DNA from 2 places in the Roseateles sp. GW821-FHT09G09 genome. Region 2 is predicted to be linked to the other one. Evidence: riboswitches for the same ligand, from Rfam matches in the RefSeq annotation. Region 2 holds a riboswitch; the other holds the start of a gene.
What was found. A riboswitch is a leader RNA that binds a small molecule or an ion and turns the genes downstream of it on or off. The one in region 2 is predicted to bind thiamine pyrophosphate.
Positions count from the first base shown of each region.

Region 1: another riboswitch for thiamine pyrophosphate. It lies ahead of thiC (phosphomethylpyrimidine synthase ThiC); the one in region 2 lies ahead of AC07O8_RS06300 (TonB-dependent siderophore receptor).

Region 1 is NZ_JBWKOG010000003.1:92,977-100,377, forward strand. It holds gene AC07O8_RS08970 (FAD-dependent oxidoreductase) at 1-1,126, opposite strand, end outside; gene thiC (phosphomethylpyrimidine synthase ThiC) at 1,132-3,072, opposite strand; TPP riboswitch at 3,223-3,359, opposite strand; gene AC07O8_RS08980 (energy transducer TonB) at 3,606-4,466, shown strand; gene AC07O8_RS08985 (hypothetical protein) at 4,622-6,499, shown strand; gene AC07O8_RS08990 (LysR family transcriptional regulator) at 6,569-7,401, opposite strand, start outside.
Region 2 is NZ_JBWKOG010000002.1:324,973-332,373, forward strand. It holds gene AC07O8_RS06285 (NACHT domain-containing protein) at 1-2,378, opposite strand, end outside; tRNA gene AC07O8_RS06290 (tRNA-Asn) at 2,644-2,719, opposite strand; tRNA gene AC07O8_RS06295 (tRNA-Asn) at 2,823-2,898, opposite strand; gene AC07O8_RS06300 (TonB-dependent siderophore receptor) at 2,935-5,178, opposite strand; TPP riboswitch at 5,259-5,367, opposite strand; gene AC07O8_RS06305 (hypothetical protein) at 5,582-5,833, shown strand; gene AC07O8_RS06310 (DUF4148 domain-containing protein) at 6,092-6,421, shown strand; gene AC07O8_RS06315 (hypothetical protein) at 6,626-6,877, shown strand; gene AC07O8_RS06320 (HEAT repeat domain-containing protein) at 6,994-7,395, opposite strand; gene AC07O8_RS06325 (DUF3658 domain-containing protein) at 7,401-7,401, opposite strand, start outside.

The DNA.
Region 1 (7,401 bases), on a different contig from region 2:
TGCCGCTCGCGCTGGCACCGGCCAGCGCCGCGAGGTCGCCGAGCCCGGCGGCGTCGAGCAGCCGCTCGACCAGCGCGGGCGCGAGCAGCCAGCCATGGCGGTACAGGCCGTTGAGCCGCAGCAGGCCGGGCTCGTGATGGGTGAAGGGCAGGTTGTCCGGCAACGCGGGCCGGAGGTGCCGGTCGAGCCGCACGATGCGCGCCTCCGACAGCGCCGGCAGCACGCTCTGGGCCGCCGCCATCAGCTCGACGGCGGAGCGCAGCGAGACGGGGCTGCGGTCCTCGCTCTCGATCTCGCTGGCGCCGACGACGAGCTCGTCATCGGCGCGCGGCACCAGATAGACGCGATGCCGCGGATGCAGCAGCCGGACCGGACGTCGCAGTCCGTGCCCGGGCAGCGACAGCGTGACGATCTCGCCGCGCACGCCGCGCAGCGGCAGCGGCGGCCGCGCGCCGAGTCCGCGTGCATCGATGGCCCAATCGCCGCGCCAGCGTCCGCCGTCGGCGAAGTGCAGCTCGCCGGGCAACACCTGGTCGACGGCCCGCGCCCACTGCCAGCGCACACCTGCCGCGTCCGCGTCGTCGTGCAGCGCGGCCATCGCGAGCTGCGGCGCGATGAGGCCTTCGCCCGGAAGCAGCCAGCCGCGCAGGCCCGGCGCGAGCATCGGCTCATGGGCGCGCAGCGCCTCGGCATCGAGCGGCTCCGCGCCCGGCATGCGCATCAGCGCACGCTGGGCCGCGCCGAGGTCCGCGCGGTGCGACAGCAGCAGGCTGCCGTCGATCCGCAGCAGGCTGCGGTCGATGCGCGGCGGCACCGGCGACGGGGCCGGGATCGACCTCGCCTTCGACGTCACGTCCGATTTGCGTCGGGACAGCGCGGCGACGATGCCCGGCCACAAGGCGAGCGATCGCCAGCCCAGCGCGGCGATTGCCGCGCCGCCCTGTTCCTGCTCGGCGAGCGGACTCAGCATGCCCGCCGCGCTGAACGCCGCCGCGCCTTGTGCGTCGAACGCAGGCGCGGGACCGGGCGACGCGTCGAAGACCTCGACGCGATGCCCGCTCCGCGCGAGCGTCCACGCGAGCAGCCGCCCGGCGAGCCCCGCTCCGGCGATGGCGATCGCGGCCATCGCGCTCAGGCCTGACGGATCGGGATGTAGAGCTCGCCGCCGCCGGCGAGGAACTCGGCGCTCTTCTCCCGCATGCCCGCGGCGTCCGCCTCCATCTGCGCGCTGTACTCCCGCACGTCCTGCGTGATCTTCATCGAGCAGAACTTCGGGCCGCACATCGAGCAGAAGTGCGCCACCTTCGCGCTGTCCTTGGGCAGCGTCTCGTCGTGGAACTCGCGCGCGGTCTCCGGATCGAGCCCGAGGTTGAACTGGTCTTCCCAGCGGAATTCGAAGCGCGCCTTGGACAGCGCGTCGTCGCGCGCCCGCGCCGCCGGATGGCCCTTGGCGATGTCGGCCGCATGCGCCGCGATCTTGTAGGCCATCAGGCCCTGCTTGACGTCGTCCCGGTCGGGCAGGCCCAGATGCTCCTTGGGCGTCACGTAGCACAGCATCGCGCAGCCGAACCAGCCGATCATCGCGGCGCCGATGCCGCTGGTGATGTGGTCGTAGCCCGGCGCGATGTCCGTCGTCAACGGCCCCAGCGTGTAGAACGGCGCCTCGTCGCAGTGCTTGAGCTGCTCGGTCATGTTGGCCTGGATCATGTGCATCGGCACATGCCCCGGTCCTTCGATCATGGTCTGCACGTCGTGCTTCCACGCGATCTTCGTCAGCTCGCCCAGCGTGCGCAGCTCGGCGAACTGGGCCTCGTCGTTGGCGTCCGCCAGCGAACCCGGCCGCAGCCCGTCGCCCAGCGAGAAGCTGACGTCGTAGGCCTTCATGATTTCGCAGATCTCCTCGAAGTGCGTGTACAGGAAGTTCTCGCGGTGATGCGCGATGCACCACTTCGCCAGGATCGAGCCGCCGCGCGACACGATGCCGGTGCGGCGCTTGACCGTCATCGGCACGAAGGGCAGCCGCACGCCGGCGTGGATGGTGAAGTAGTCGACGCCCTGTTCGGCCTGCTCCACCAGCGTGTCGCGGAAGAGCGCCCAGCTCAAATCCTCGGCCACGCCGCCGACCTTCTCCAGCGCCTGGTAGATCGGCACGGTGCCGATGGGCACGGGGCTGTTGCGCAGGATCCAGTCCCGCGTCGTGTGGATGTTGCGGCCGGTGGACAGGTCCATCACCGTGTCCGCGCCCCAGCGCGTCGCCCACACCAGCTTCTCGACCTCCTCCTCGATGCCCGAGCTCACGGCGGAATTGCCGATGTTGGCGTTGACCTTCACCAGGAAGTTGCGGCCGATGGCCATCGGCTCGACTTCCGGATGGTTGATGTTGGCCGGGATGATGGCGCGGCCGCGGGCGATCTCGTCGCGGACGAACTCCGGCGTGATGATCCCGGGGATCTGCGCGCCCAGGCTCTGGCCGCGCAGGCGCTGCTCGCGCTCGGCGTCGGACAGGTACTCGTGCATCCAGGCGCGGCGGCCGTTCTCGCGGATCGCGACGTACTCCATCTCGGCGGTGACGATGCCGCGGCGCGCGTAGTGCATCTGCGTCACGTTGGCGCCGGACTTCGCGCGGCGCGGCGGGCGCGTCAGCGCGGCGCTCTGCGCGCGCAGCGCGTCCTGCTGCGCGGCCTCGCGCAGGCCGTCGTCGAAGAGCTGGATCGGCCGTCCGGTGTAGGACTCGGTGTCGCCGCGCGACTCGACCCACGCGGCACGCGTCGCCGGCAGGCCGCGGCGCACGTCGGTGGCGACCGCGGGGTCGGTGTACGGGCCGGAGGTGTCGTAGACCGCGAGGCGTTCGCCGTTGGTCAGCGCGATCTCTCGCAGCGGCACGCGCAGCTGCGGATGCAGCACGCCGGACTCATGCGTCTTGGTCGACGCGGGAAGCGGCGCGCGGCTGGCGGCGAGGCGCTCATGGAAGGCGGCGGCCGCCGGGGGCAGGTCTTGCCGCGGGGCAGGTGTCGAGGCAGGTGTCGAGGGAGGTGTCGAATCGGGCGTCGAGGCGGGCGTCAAGTCAGGCATCAGGGGTCTCCGGTTGGGCGCCGGAGGCTGGACTGACGAGGACGTTCGGACGTTCGGAACCGACCCCTTCCTGGGCAGGGCGCACGGGCGCGGTGCGGGACCGCTGGGCGTCGGTGCGGGCCTGGGGGGCTCGCGATTCGCCAAGGTGCGCCTGGAAGGGCGGGCTCTTCTTACGCCGGTACGAACCGGATCAAGTTCAGCGGGTCCACGGCTTCATCGCCATGTCTCAGCCCGTGCCGGCGATGCGCGAAATGCGTCGTCGACCCAGGGCTCCCCGGAGCAGGCGCGCAGTATAGGCCGCGCAACAGGCGGGGCGCGCAGGACGTGAATTCCTCGACGCAACCGCGATGTCAAGGACCATCGGCGGTACTGTTACATCCTGATTCCGGGGAAACACCGAGGGGCCGTCACCACGGTGACTTCTTACACTGCGGCGCTCATGCCGGGGCGCGAAGAAACCGATTTCAATAGCAGCAGACAAGACCGGCGTTGTCTCCAAAAGAGAGCAACCAGCGCAACGAGAGGGTGGAGTGATGAGCAGTCGTAGTCTCCTGAGCGTCCCGCGCCGCGGTCTGGCGGTGTGCCAGGTCTTGACCTTGTCCCTGGTCGCGATCGCCGCGCAGGCGCAGACCGCGCCGGCGGCGGCCACGTCCGCCGCGGCGGTCGATCCCAAGGCCGCGCCGATGAGCGATGTCGACCGCGCCAAGCGCGACGCCGACAAGGTGTTCCAGTGGATCAAGTTCCACGCCGAGAAGGGCGAGAAGAAGCCGGCGCACGAGGCCAAGGCCGAGGCGCCCAAGCCCGTCGCCAAGCCGGTGGTCGCGGCCGCGCCGGCGGCGCGTCGGCAGGAGCTCGATCCTGCCGCCGAGCGCGCGCTCGCCGCCCGCAATGCCGCGCAGGACGCGGCGCCCGTCGTCGCCACCGCGTCGCCCGCGCCGGCGTCCATCGGTCAGCCGGCCGCGACGTCGGGCGGACAGACCATCGCCCAGACCGCCAGCCAGACCGCCAGCCAGACCATCGCCCCGCCGACCTCGGTGCCGCAGCCGATGTCGGAGACCCCCTCGCCGCAGGTCGTGGCCATGGCCGCGCCGTCGACCGCCGCGCCCGCCGGCAAGGTTCCCGAACCCGAGCCCGATGACGAGCCCGCGCCGCTGAAGCTGCTGCACAAGGTCGACCCCGAGTACCCGCGCGCCCTGCTGGCACAACAGCGCGCCGGATCGGTGCTGGTGCAGTTCACCGTCCGTCCGGATGGCGGCGTCGATGCGCCGCAGGCGCTGCGCTCGCCGGACCGCAAGCTCAGCGCGGCCGCGATCAACGCGGTCAAGCAGTGGCGCTTCGGACCGATCCCGGCGGCGCGCCAGGTCAGCGTGGAGATCGGCTTCCAGGTCGATTGACAAAGACGGCGTCGAAGACGTGAACCGGGAGGTGGGCTGCCGCGCACACACCCTCCCTGTTCCTGCTACTTCGGGTGTTCGCCATGTATCCCTCCATCGCTTCGTCGTCCCCTTCCTCAGGGGCCGATTGGTCGTGCACGTCGACCGAACCGCCGATGTCCTTGATCGAGCCATCGTCGACGCCTCCACGACCGGTGGTCGATCAAGCCCGCCACCAGACCCGCTTCTTCCAGGAAGCGCTGCAGACGCCGGAGGCGTTCGCGCGCAGCGACGATTACCCCCTGGCGCGCAAGGAGCTGTTTTGCCTGTTCCAGCGGCTGAGGGCGCTGCTGCCCGAGTCCGGCCAGGACAGGGATGTCGCCGAGGGCATCCGGGATCACGCGCAGGCCTGGCTGGGCGATGCGCATCGATTCGACGCGACCCGGGCTCAGATGTTCGGTGTGGGCAAGCACATGATGATCAGTGTGTGCGATCAGCTGGCGCTCGACCGCTCTCCTGAGGCGCAGGCCGTGGCGTGCCAACACCTGCGCCGCGGGTTCTGCGGCAAGACCTTGGATGCCAACGCCGTCACGGCGCTCGCCTTTGCCCATGCCGCGCTGCTCCAGCGGCGCTTCCCGATCATGGCATCGCCGCGCGCCGCAGACGCTGGCGCCGCGGCCGCGGCCGCGGCGGCTGCAGGGGGCGCTCCCCCGATCGCCGCCCCGCCGCGGGCAGCGGCAGCTGCAGCGGCTGTCGCAGGTCCCGCGTCGCAGGCCAAGGAGGTGCCCGCGCTGCCGAAGGCGGGCAACCCGTTGCACGCGGCCATCCTGCAGCACATCGGGCCGGACGGACTGCGGCATCGCTGCGAGCGCCTGGCCGACAGCATTGATCGGCTGATCGACGCGGTCCCCGAGAAACACCAGGTGCTGCGGGACCGGCTGACCGCGTGGCGCGACCGTTGCGCGGCGCCGGGCCCCGATTTCAACGACGCACACGCGCGCATGCTGAACGGCGGTCACCGGGTGTTGACGAAGCTTCATGACGAACTGAATCGGATCGACCTGAAGCAGCGCGATGCCGTCGCCCAGGAGCCGATCTTCAAGCGGCTGGAGGCGGCGATCCCGACGTCCGGTTGGGCGGACGCCATGGGCGTCCGCCGGCTTGCGCGCGCGCTGACCACGGCCGAGTCGGTCCGCTGCGGCAGGGACAATCCCGCATTGGACGAGCGCAAGCAGCGTTTCGGGGCTTGGGCCGCCGGGCTGCAGAAGGCTGGGATCCTGACGGCCGACGAGGTCCATCACGGCCTGGAAAGCCTGGGGCTGTACGAACCCGAGATCACGGGCGGTCTCGGTCTTCCGATGGAGGACTGCCAGTCGAATGCGGCCTTGCGAGCCTGCCTCGGCGCCGTCCCCGGTGAGACCGGGGCGGACCTGCTGGCCGACGTCCGGAACGCGGATCTCGCGAAGACCTTGCACAGGCTGCGCCAGCGCTGCAACGACCTGGTGGTGGACGAGGCGGACCTCGCCGCACTGGGCGCGTTCGAGCAGGCGTGGTTGTGCCGGACGCCGTCAGGGGGGCAGGAAGATCCGGTGGGAAACCTGCGCGAGTTCGGCACGGCCAGGCTGAAGGCCATCCTTGAACGCTGGGATCAGTCGGGCGGCAATCGGTCGGCCATGCGCACGACGCTGAAGCGTCTGTTGACGGACCTGGCGACGACCGACGATCCCGCCGCCCTGATCCTGCGCAATGCCCGCTATGACGTGCCGTTCCGATCGTTGCCGGCGGCGCAGGAGGCCGTGCTCGACGACGCGCGTCGTGCGGTCATCGACGACGCGATCAGGACCTCGGCGAAGAAACTGGACGCTGGCATCACGGAGCCGCTCATCCGGGAGAACTGCCGATACGTGCAAGGCCGGCTGGGTATCCGGCCCGCCGCGGGCGACAGCCACGTGCCGGTCAACCGCGGCCTGATCGACACCAGCGCGGCGGCCCTCGCGGCCTTGAACGAACGGACCCGCGAGGCGTCGGGTCGCTACCTGGAGAAGCTGGGCTGAGCACCCGCGCGCGTCGGGGCCCCCGCAGCGTTGAACGAGTGCCACGTGCAGCGTTGAGGGGGGCCCGGCCTACATCCCGTACATCGCCGCCTGATCGAACGGCGTCAGCGCCGCCGCCATCGCATCGAGGAACAGCCGCGTGCGCAGCGGCATGAGGCGGCGCTGCGGGAAGACCGCCCAGCAGGTCGACGGCTCCGCGCACCAGGCTGGCAGCACGCGCAGCAACTCGCCGCGGTCGACGAAGGCCTGCGCGTACTGGTTGCCGACCCAGGTGATGCCCAGCCCCGCGCGGGCCATCTGCAGCAGCATGTCCGGCGCGTTGACCAGCGTGCGGCTGTCGGGCACGCCGACCCATTCCCCGCGTTCGTCCGCCTTCCCGTCGACGCTGCCGAACAGCCGCCATGGCAGCGGCTCGCCGGCGCGGCTCAGGATCATCAGGCCGTGCATGCTGAGCAGCCCCTCGGGGAGCTGCGGTTCGCCGTGGCGCTCGAGGTACTCCGGCGACGCGTACAGGCCGCTGCTGAACATCGCCAGGCGCCGCGCCGCCAACTGGCTATCGGGCGGCAGCTGTCCCATGCGCACCGCGATGTCGAAGCCTTCGGCGATCAGGTCCACGCGCCGCGGCGACAGATCGAGCTCCAGCTGCACCTCCGGGTAGTCGCCGACGAAGCGGCTCAACATCGGCGTCAGCATCTGGTTGGCGAAGTCCGCCGGCATCGACACCCGCAGTCGCCCCGTCGGCCGCTGCTGCCGGTGCAGCGCCAGCGCCAGCGCGCCGTCGACTTCGCCGGCGAGCACCCGCGCATGCTCCAGCACGCCCTGGCCGAACTCGGTCAGCGTCAGCCTGCGCGTGCTGCGCTGGAGCAGCTTTTCGCCGAGCCGCTCTTCCAACGCCGCGATGC
Region 2 (7,401 bases):
ACGGCGCGATCAGTTGATTCGCCAATCAGAATCGCTCCAGCTTCACGTTTAAACTGAGAGACTAGAGTCTGCCGTTCTTCCCAGAGCGGGCGATCAAATAGAAGTGAAGCTAGGCGCGCTAGGCGACGAATGTTGGCTGGCTGCTTCCGACATGCGTCGTCGGCAAGCATTGCTAGCGCTAGTTTCGACCCGACTAGGGTGAGTGCATTGGCATTGTCGTTTAGCGGTTCATTCAACTCGCCACATATGGAGATTAGAGAATCCACCAAGGATTCTTTGGCAAAAAATATTCGCCCCGCAATAAATAGAACGACATTTCTCCAGTATGGAAAGGCGGCGATTTTTTCTAGGGTTTCCTTGACGCGCGTATCTTCCCCGTCGAAGACGTGTTCCGCAGCCATGAATTCTTGAAGCGAGCGAATTTCAAATCCGATCTCGTGCTCAGTATTTCCAACCAATAGAACTAGGCGGTCGGTTGCCGCCTTGCGAATCTGTGAAACTAGATATTCTAGATGCGCGTCTTGCTCATGCCCTTTGGAGAGTAGACGACTGCGGACGAGTTGATCGAATTCTGTATGAGTAAGGCGTGCCGCAGTTCTTCCGACTTCTGCATTTCGCTGTTGAAGAATCCACCCTGCTCGATGATGTATCCAATGAATATCTGCCTCATAGTCTTGAAGAATTTTTGAGAATCCGGTGCCGCGCTCCTTTTCTCTTTTGAAAATCGTATCGTAATATTGGTAGAATAGCTGCCAACGTTGTTCCGGTGGGTGTCCACCTAGTTCGATCAGGGACAGCATGATCGTCACCTGGAGTGGCGATTCCATCAGCCGCGCGGTCGCGGGGTTAGCGACAGCCAACGAAAGGGTTTTGGTGAGATCGTCGATGCGAGTTCTGGCAGCTGCGTGGCGAGCCTCGGCCAACCGTTTTCCGTAATGCAGCGCCTCCTTCGGGTGTAAGGGTAAGAGATTCAGGTGGGCGTAGTTGGTCGTGTCGAATTCATCAGAATATCCTTGAGGCCTCGTCGTCGCAATAACCAAAAGATCGGCATCTGCCTGGAATGCTTCGATCCTTACAAAGTCATTGATGGCGTCCATCATCAATGCCCGGTTACTCGAGGCTGGTACTTCATCAAGGCCGTCTAGAACTAGCAGCCAAGGATAGCTGCGGAGCCATAGGCGAAAGTCCGAGCTTTCAATATGACTTGTGGTCCGAGCCGAGATCTGTCTCGTCAGAAACTCGAGGAGCGATGTTGCGCCATTTCCGTCCGATGCTGCCAAAGACTCTGCAAGTTTCTTTAAATCTACTCTTAAGGGGTAACGATAGGCGGACAGGGGAGGCAAGGAAGAGCTCTGACTTAACACTTCGTTAAGTGCGCGTTCTACTGCCGAGTCAAATCGCTTAGCTGTTGCTCGGAGTAGGGATGCTCGCATAATTTGACATGCGAACACTCCAGCGGTGGTTTTTCCTTGTCCGGGTCCGCCAATAACTACAAAGCGTCCGCTTCCTTCTTGTGTATTCTGTGCAATTGCGGCGTGTGATGGTAGCTGAATCGAAGGCTTAAGCACGAGCGCAGCCTCGCGGAATATATTGGTGAGTATTGTGTCTCGTTGTTGGTTGGGTTCCGCGCCCGTGGCAATAGTATTGTTGGATCGTTCGACAGGGAGGTCGACAAAAACGTTGGAGAGGGCGATTTGATTGGCGTTGGTATAGCCGCCTTGGCTCAATTTTGCGTATTGATCATCAAGTAATTCATGCTGCAAATGCCTCTGCATTATCGAAGCGAAATCTGGTCGACGCGGTTTGATCTCAGCAATGACTGCTGATAGCACGTCGCCAGAAACAATGAACGGGAGAAAACTAGTTCTGATGGATGCGTTGCCATCCAGCATTCGGCAAATTTGATCGCCGTCCCAGATGGCGAAATCGCGAAGACCATGGCTTCGCTTCTTCTCTTCTAGAAATGCGGTAACTCGATCTTTTCCGCCGGCCGTCAGATATGGGCTAAGTCGTACGTTAGTTGCAAAAACGTAGTAATCCGGGCACATACGTTTCTGCGCAGTTCTGGCCGCACTTGTAGGACGGCGGGGCGCTGGCTTGAGCTTTTCAAATTCGCCTCGCAGTTGTGCAAGTACCCAGTCGGCGTTATCTTTGGCTTTGGCCGCTGGCTGTTGCAGAAATTTGGCTTGAATCGTCCCGTAACCGTCCCACGGAGCAGCCTTGGGGTAATCTGCGATACCAACAAAGGAAGCCTCTCGTCCGCCGTCCGGTCCGTCGCCAAAAATAACTACCTGTTGGCCGAGAACGGATAGCGAGAGCGATTGAACGAGCTGTTCAAATGAGCGCGTGTTTAGGCGTTCGAGCTGATAGTCGTTCATTGGTCCTCCCTTATCGTGCTGATGCACTTGTTTCGTTTTGAAGCGTATGCCATGCGCGGTGAGACATCCATCAGCGATTCCGAGGGGGGGGGCGACACGCCCGTGCTTCGTCGCGGTGAGAGCGGCTGGTTGCAACCGCGCATAAGAACTGTTCACAGTCCTCTACGGTTGGAAAAGTTCTAGGAAGACGGCGCGCGAATCGAGGCCTCGCCGCGCGCCAAAAGAAAAAGCCCCCGACACCTTGCGATGTTGGGGGCTTCAATTTTGGCTCCTCGACCTGGGCTCGAACCAGGGACCTACGGATTAACAGTCCGGCGCTCTACCGACTGAGCTATCGAGGAAAAGTCTGCTCAGATCCAATCGATCTGAATTCTTGGGCCAGCGTCTTCGGTCGGACACCGGCTGAAAAAGAACGAAGGTCCGAGGACCTTCGTTTTCTGACCTTGGCTCCCCGACCTGGGCTCGAACCAGGGACCTACGGATTAACAGTCCGGCGCTCTACCGACTGAGCTATCGGGGATCAGAGCCTAAGAGTATACACAGAAAAATCAGACCCTCACAAGACCCACTCCACCGACGCACGCCATGTGCGATTGGCGAGCGGGTACAGGTAGACGTGGCCGTATTGGTAAGGCGACTCGCGCCACGCACGACGGTTCGTCGCGTTGTCCACGCCGACGCGCCAGATCAGCAGTTGCCGCCCGACGTTCTGCTCGTAGCGCGCGCCCAGGTCCAGGCGTGTCCAGCTCGGGATCGCCACCGAGTTGTCCGGCACCACCATCCGCTTGCCTTCGTAGACCACGCCCGCCAGGAGCTCCAGCCCGGGGACGCCCGCGCCGTGCCGCGCCTGCAGCTTCAGCACCGTCTCCGGCACGTTCGTCGGCTTGAGACCGTTGAGCGCCGCGTCCGCGCTGTCGTCGCGGCGGGCACGCAGTTTCATCGCGCTCGCCATCAGGCCGCCGCCCGTCCACTTCAGGTCGGCCTGCGCTTCCACGCCGCGGTGGTTCTGCTTGCCATCGATGCGGCTTTCGAGCAGGTCCTCGCCGCCGACCACCACCGGCACATCGCTCGTCGCCGGCTTGCTGATGTCGAAGTAGTTGATCGACCAGTCCACGGTGCGGCTGCCCGACTTCAGACCGATCTCCCATTGCTTGCTGCGGATCGCCGCCAGCGGCCGGCCCGCATTCACATAGATCGGCAGGTTGGGCGCGACGGCCGACTCCACGCCCTCGCCCCAGCTCGCATACGCCAGCAGTTGCGGGTCGATCGCGTAGCTCACACCCAGCCACGGCGTCGTGACCGACTGGCGATAGCTCGTCGCTTCGTCGCTCCCGCCCGTGGGCACGTTCACCTTGAACGACTCACGATCCAGCCGCGTGTGCCGCACACCCAGCCAGCCCTGCCATTGCGCGCTGAACTGCATCGCGTCGCGGAAGTAGAACTCGGTGCTGCGCTCGGTACGGTCCGTGTTGGTCGAGCCCAGCGTCGGGTCGGCCACCGTCGGCAGCGTGCCGTCGATGTTGCCGGTGCCCGCCCAGTTATAGGCCTGACCCTGCAGCCGGCTCTTGTAGCGCGAGAACAGCACGCCCGTCGACACCTGATGCTCGATGCCGAGGACGTTCAGCTTGCCTTGCGCGGACAGGTCGAGCGCATCGCTGTTGCGATGCTCGTTGTCGCTGCGGAAGTCGTATTGATCGAAGGTGCCGTCGGGGCAGTAGGTGCTCGGGTAGTAGGTGCCGTCGCCCGCGGTGCAGCCGAACGGATAGGCGAGGCGGTCGTCGTTCACCAGGCGCTGGATCGCCGCGTGCGCCTGCAGCTTCCAGTCGGCGTTCAGCTGATGCTGCACGCGCAGCGAGGCGGTGCGGCCTTCGAAGACCACCGGCTGGCTCCACGACTGGTTGTTCAGGTTGATGCGCGGATCGATGGCCTTTGCGTCGGGCAGCTTGTCGCCGAGCAGGCTGAAGCCCGGCTGGCTCGGCTGGGACTGGCGGCTGATCTCGACCTCTGCCTCGACCAGCGTGTCGCGCGTGACGCGCCAGTCGCCGGCGACGGCCATCATCCAGCGGTTGCCGTCGGCATCGCGCAGTTCGGGGCGCAGCTTGGCGGCCTCGATGTTCACGCGCAGGCCGAAGGCCTTGTCGTTGCCGTGACCGTCGCCGAAGCGGTGGCTCCAGTCCATCGCGGACTCGATCGTGCCGCGTTCGCTGACGCCGAGGCGCACGCTGGTGAGCTCCACCGTCGGGCGCTTCACGACGAGGTTGACCAGGCCGCCCGGTGCGCTGGTGCCGGCCTGGATGCCGGTCGTGCCCTTGATGACCTCGACGCTGCTCTTGTTGGCCAGCGACAGCGCGGTCTCGGCGTTGATCGGCAGGCCATCGCGGCGGTAGTTGAAGCGGTTGTCGAGGTCGTAGCCGCGGATCTTCAGGTAGGAGACGTACCCGGCCGAGTTGTACGAGTCGCCCACGCTCGCGTCGAGCAGCGTCAACCCGGCGAGGTTGGACAGCCCGCGATCGGTGAGCTGCTCGGCGCTGACGATGCTCGCCTGGATCGGGAGCTTGGCGACCGGCGTGTCGCCGAAACCGCCAGCCATCACGGGCGCTTCGGACGTGCCCTTGACGACGACGCTGGGCAGGGCGGGGGAGGTCGCCTGCGCGTTGGCCGGAGCATTGGTAGATGCATTTGCCGGCGCGGCGGCGGACGTCGTCGACTGCGCGGCGGCATGGACCGAGACGCCGGCGGCGATCAGCGCCATCGCGAGCCGATGCAGCGGGAAGGAATTCAGAGCGGACGAAGTTGCCATCGATGTGCCGAAGCCAGAAATGCGATGGCAGGTCGGCAAACCGGACACGCCGATGAGAAGGCGGCGTGCGGGACACGAGGCGTGTCGAAGGCATGCTTCCCTGCGCGAGGATTACCTCAATCAGGTTCAAAGGGACTTTCTCAGCCGCGCCGTCGACGGATCGATGGCGCAGCACCCCTAGCGAAACTCGCCGGGCGGGCCGGCGAGTGATGGTGATTCTAGTCGAGCATCATTGCCCGCGGCTCCGGCCAGGCCTGCCGCGCGCCGATGGCCGTTCCCGCTTGTCCGCCGCAAATGCAGTTCACGCCGCCGCGGCGCAGCTTCGTCTCCTGGCGCTCGCAAGTGGTCGGGTCGATGACGACACTGACTCCATCGACACAGCAAACGCCTTCAGGAGATCGACATGAACGCCACCCGCCTCAGCATCACTTCCGCCACCAACACCACCGTCAAGGCTGTCGCCTTCGGTGCCATCGCGGCGCTGGCTCTGGGCCTCGGGATCGCTCATGCACAAGGGCAGCGCGAGATGCGCGCCTCGATCGTCACGCTGGATCCGGTGGTCATCACCGTGAAGCGCGAACAGCTGCCGACCGTCTACATCACCGGCCGTCGCAGCGCCGACGCGGTCGACACGCAAGTCGCCTTGGCCGAGTGAACGTCCCAGGTCGCGCTGTATCGATGGAGCGATCCACGGACTGACGCCCTCGGTTCGCTCCCATGCAAGACGCCCGGCTGATGCCGGGCGTCTTGCTTTGTGCAGCGCTCGGGCGATTGTTGCGGCGATCACAACGGCCCATTGCGACGCGGGCCGTTTATCCAAGCAGGGGCCGCGCCTAACCTTCAGTCATCGGCAAACGAAGCCGGCCCAAGACCCCTGACACACCGATCCAACGCTCTCTCAAAGGAACCCATCATGACCGCCAAGACCCTGATCGCCTCCGCCCTGATCGCCCTGTCCGCCGCCGCCGTGCCGGCCTTCGCGCAGAGCTACAGCCACCTCGACCCGATCACGCAGGGCCAGAAGAGCCGCGCCGAAGTGCTGGCTGACCTGGAGACCTATCGCGAGTCTGGTCTGGCCGCCGTCGATCGCACCGAAGACTTCGCGCTGAACGCCACCCAGCGCGCCAAGGCCGAAGCCCGCTACGCCGAACTGAAGTCGTCGCCGAAGTACGCCGCCCTGGTGCAGCGCTTCGCCGCCAAGGAAGGGAAGGGCGCCGCCACCGAAGGCGTGTCGGCCCGCTGATCTCCGATCCCGCCCTCGCAGCGCCGCCCGGATGCAAGTCCTGGCGGCGTTCTCCATTGCAGCGTTTAAAGGCACTTTCCGTTTGTCCGCCGCAGATGCAGTTCACGCCGCCGCCGCGCAGCTTCGTCTCCTGAGGCACGCAAGCGGGTGGGTCGATGACGACACTGACTCCATCGACACAGCAAACCGCCTCAGGAGAACGACATGACCACCACCCGCTTCCACATCGCTTCCGCCACTGAAACCACCGTCAAGGCCGTCCTCTTCGGCGCCGTGACCGCCGTGGTGCTGGGCCTGGGCATCGCCCACGCCGAAGGCCTGCGCGAGATGCGCGCCTCGATCGTCACGCTGGATCCGGTCGTCATCACCGTGAAGCGCGAACAGCTGCCGACCGTCTACATCACCGGCCGCCGCGACACGTCCGCCGACGCGGTCCAGATCGCTTCCGCCCAGTAAGCCCTGACGGTTGCGCTGTATCGATGGAGCGAGCCTCTGGCTGACAACGCCTCTACCGCTCCCCCCAAACGCCTGGCCTGAGCCGGGCGTTGTGCTTTCTGAAGGCCGCAGCCCGCCTACTTGACCTGGAGAAGTTCCAGGAGGGCTTCAAGTGCTTCGGCGTGATGCTCTCGAGTCAGGCTTTTGATGGGATGTTGCGCCAGCTGCGCGTATATGCGAGCCAGCGATTCAGGGGAGCGGGTGCTGTCCTCAAGAATTGTGAAAGCCTGCCAGGAGACTTCAAAGTTCCCCGTGAGGACTAGGGTCACCAGCGACTCCAGGTGCTCCGACTGATCGAAGGCAGACAACGCATACACCAGTGTGCCGCGATGGTTGAGGTTCTCTGGCCGATTGATGGCGCTCCACAGGACGGGGACCGCTCGCGCGTCGCCGCGGTTCATCAGGTCGAGCGCCGCCACATGTCGAACGCCGGGATCCGTGCTCTCAACCTCCTGGAGCAGGGCCTCGATGGATTTCACGGACGT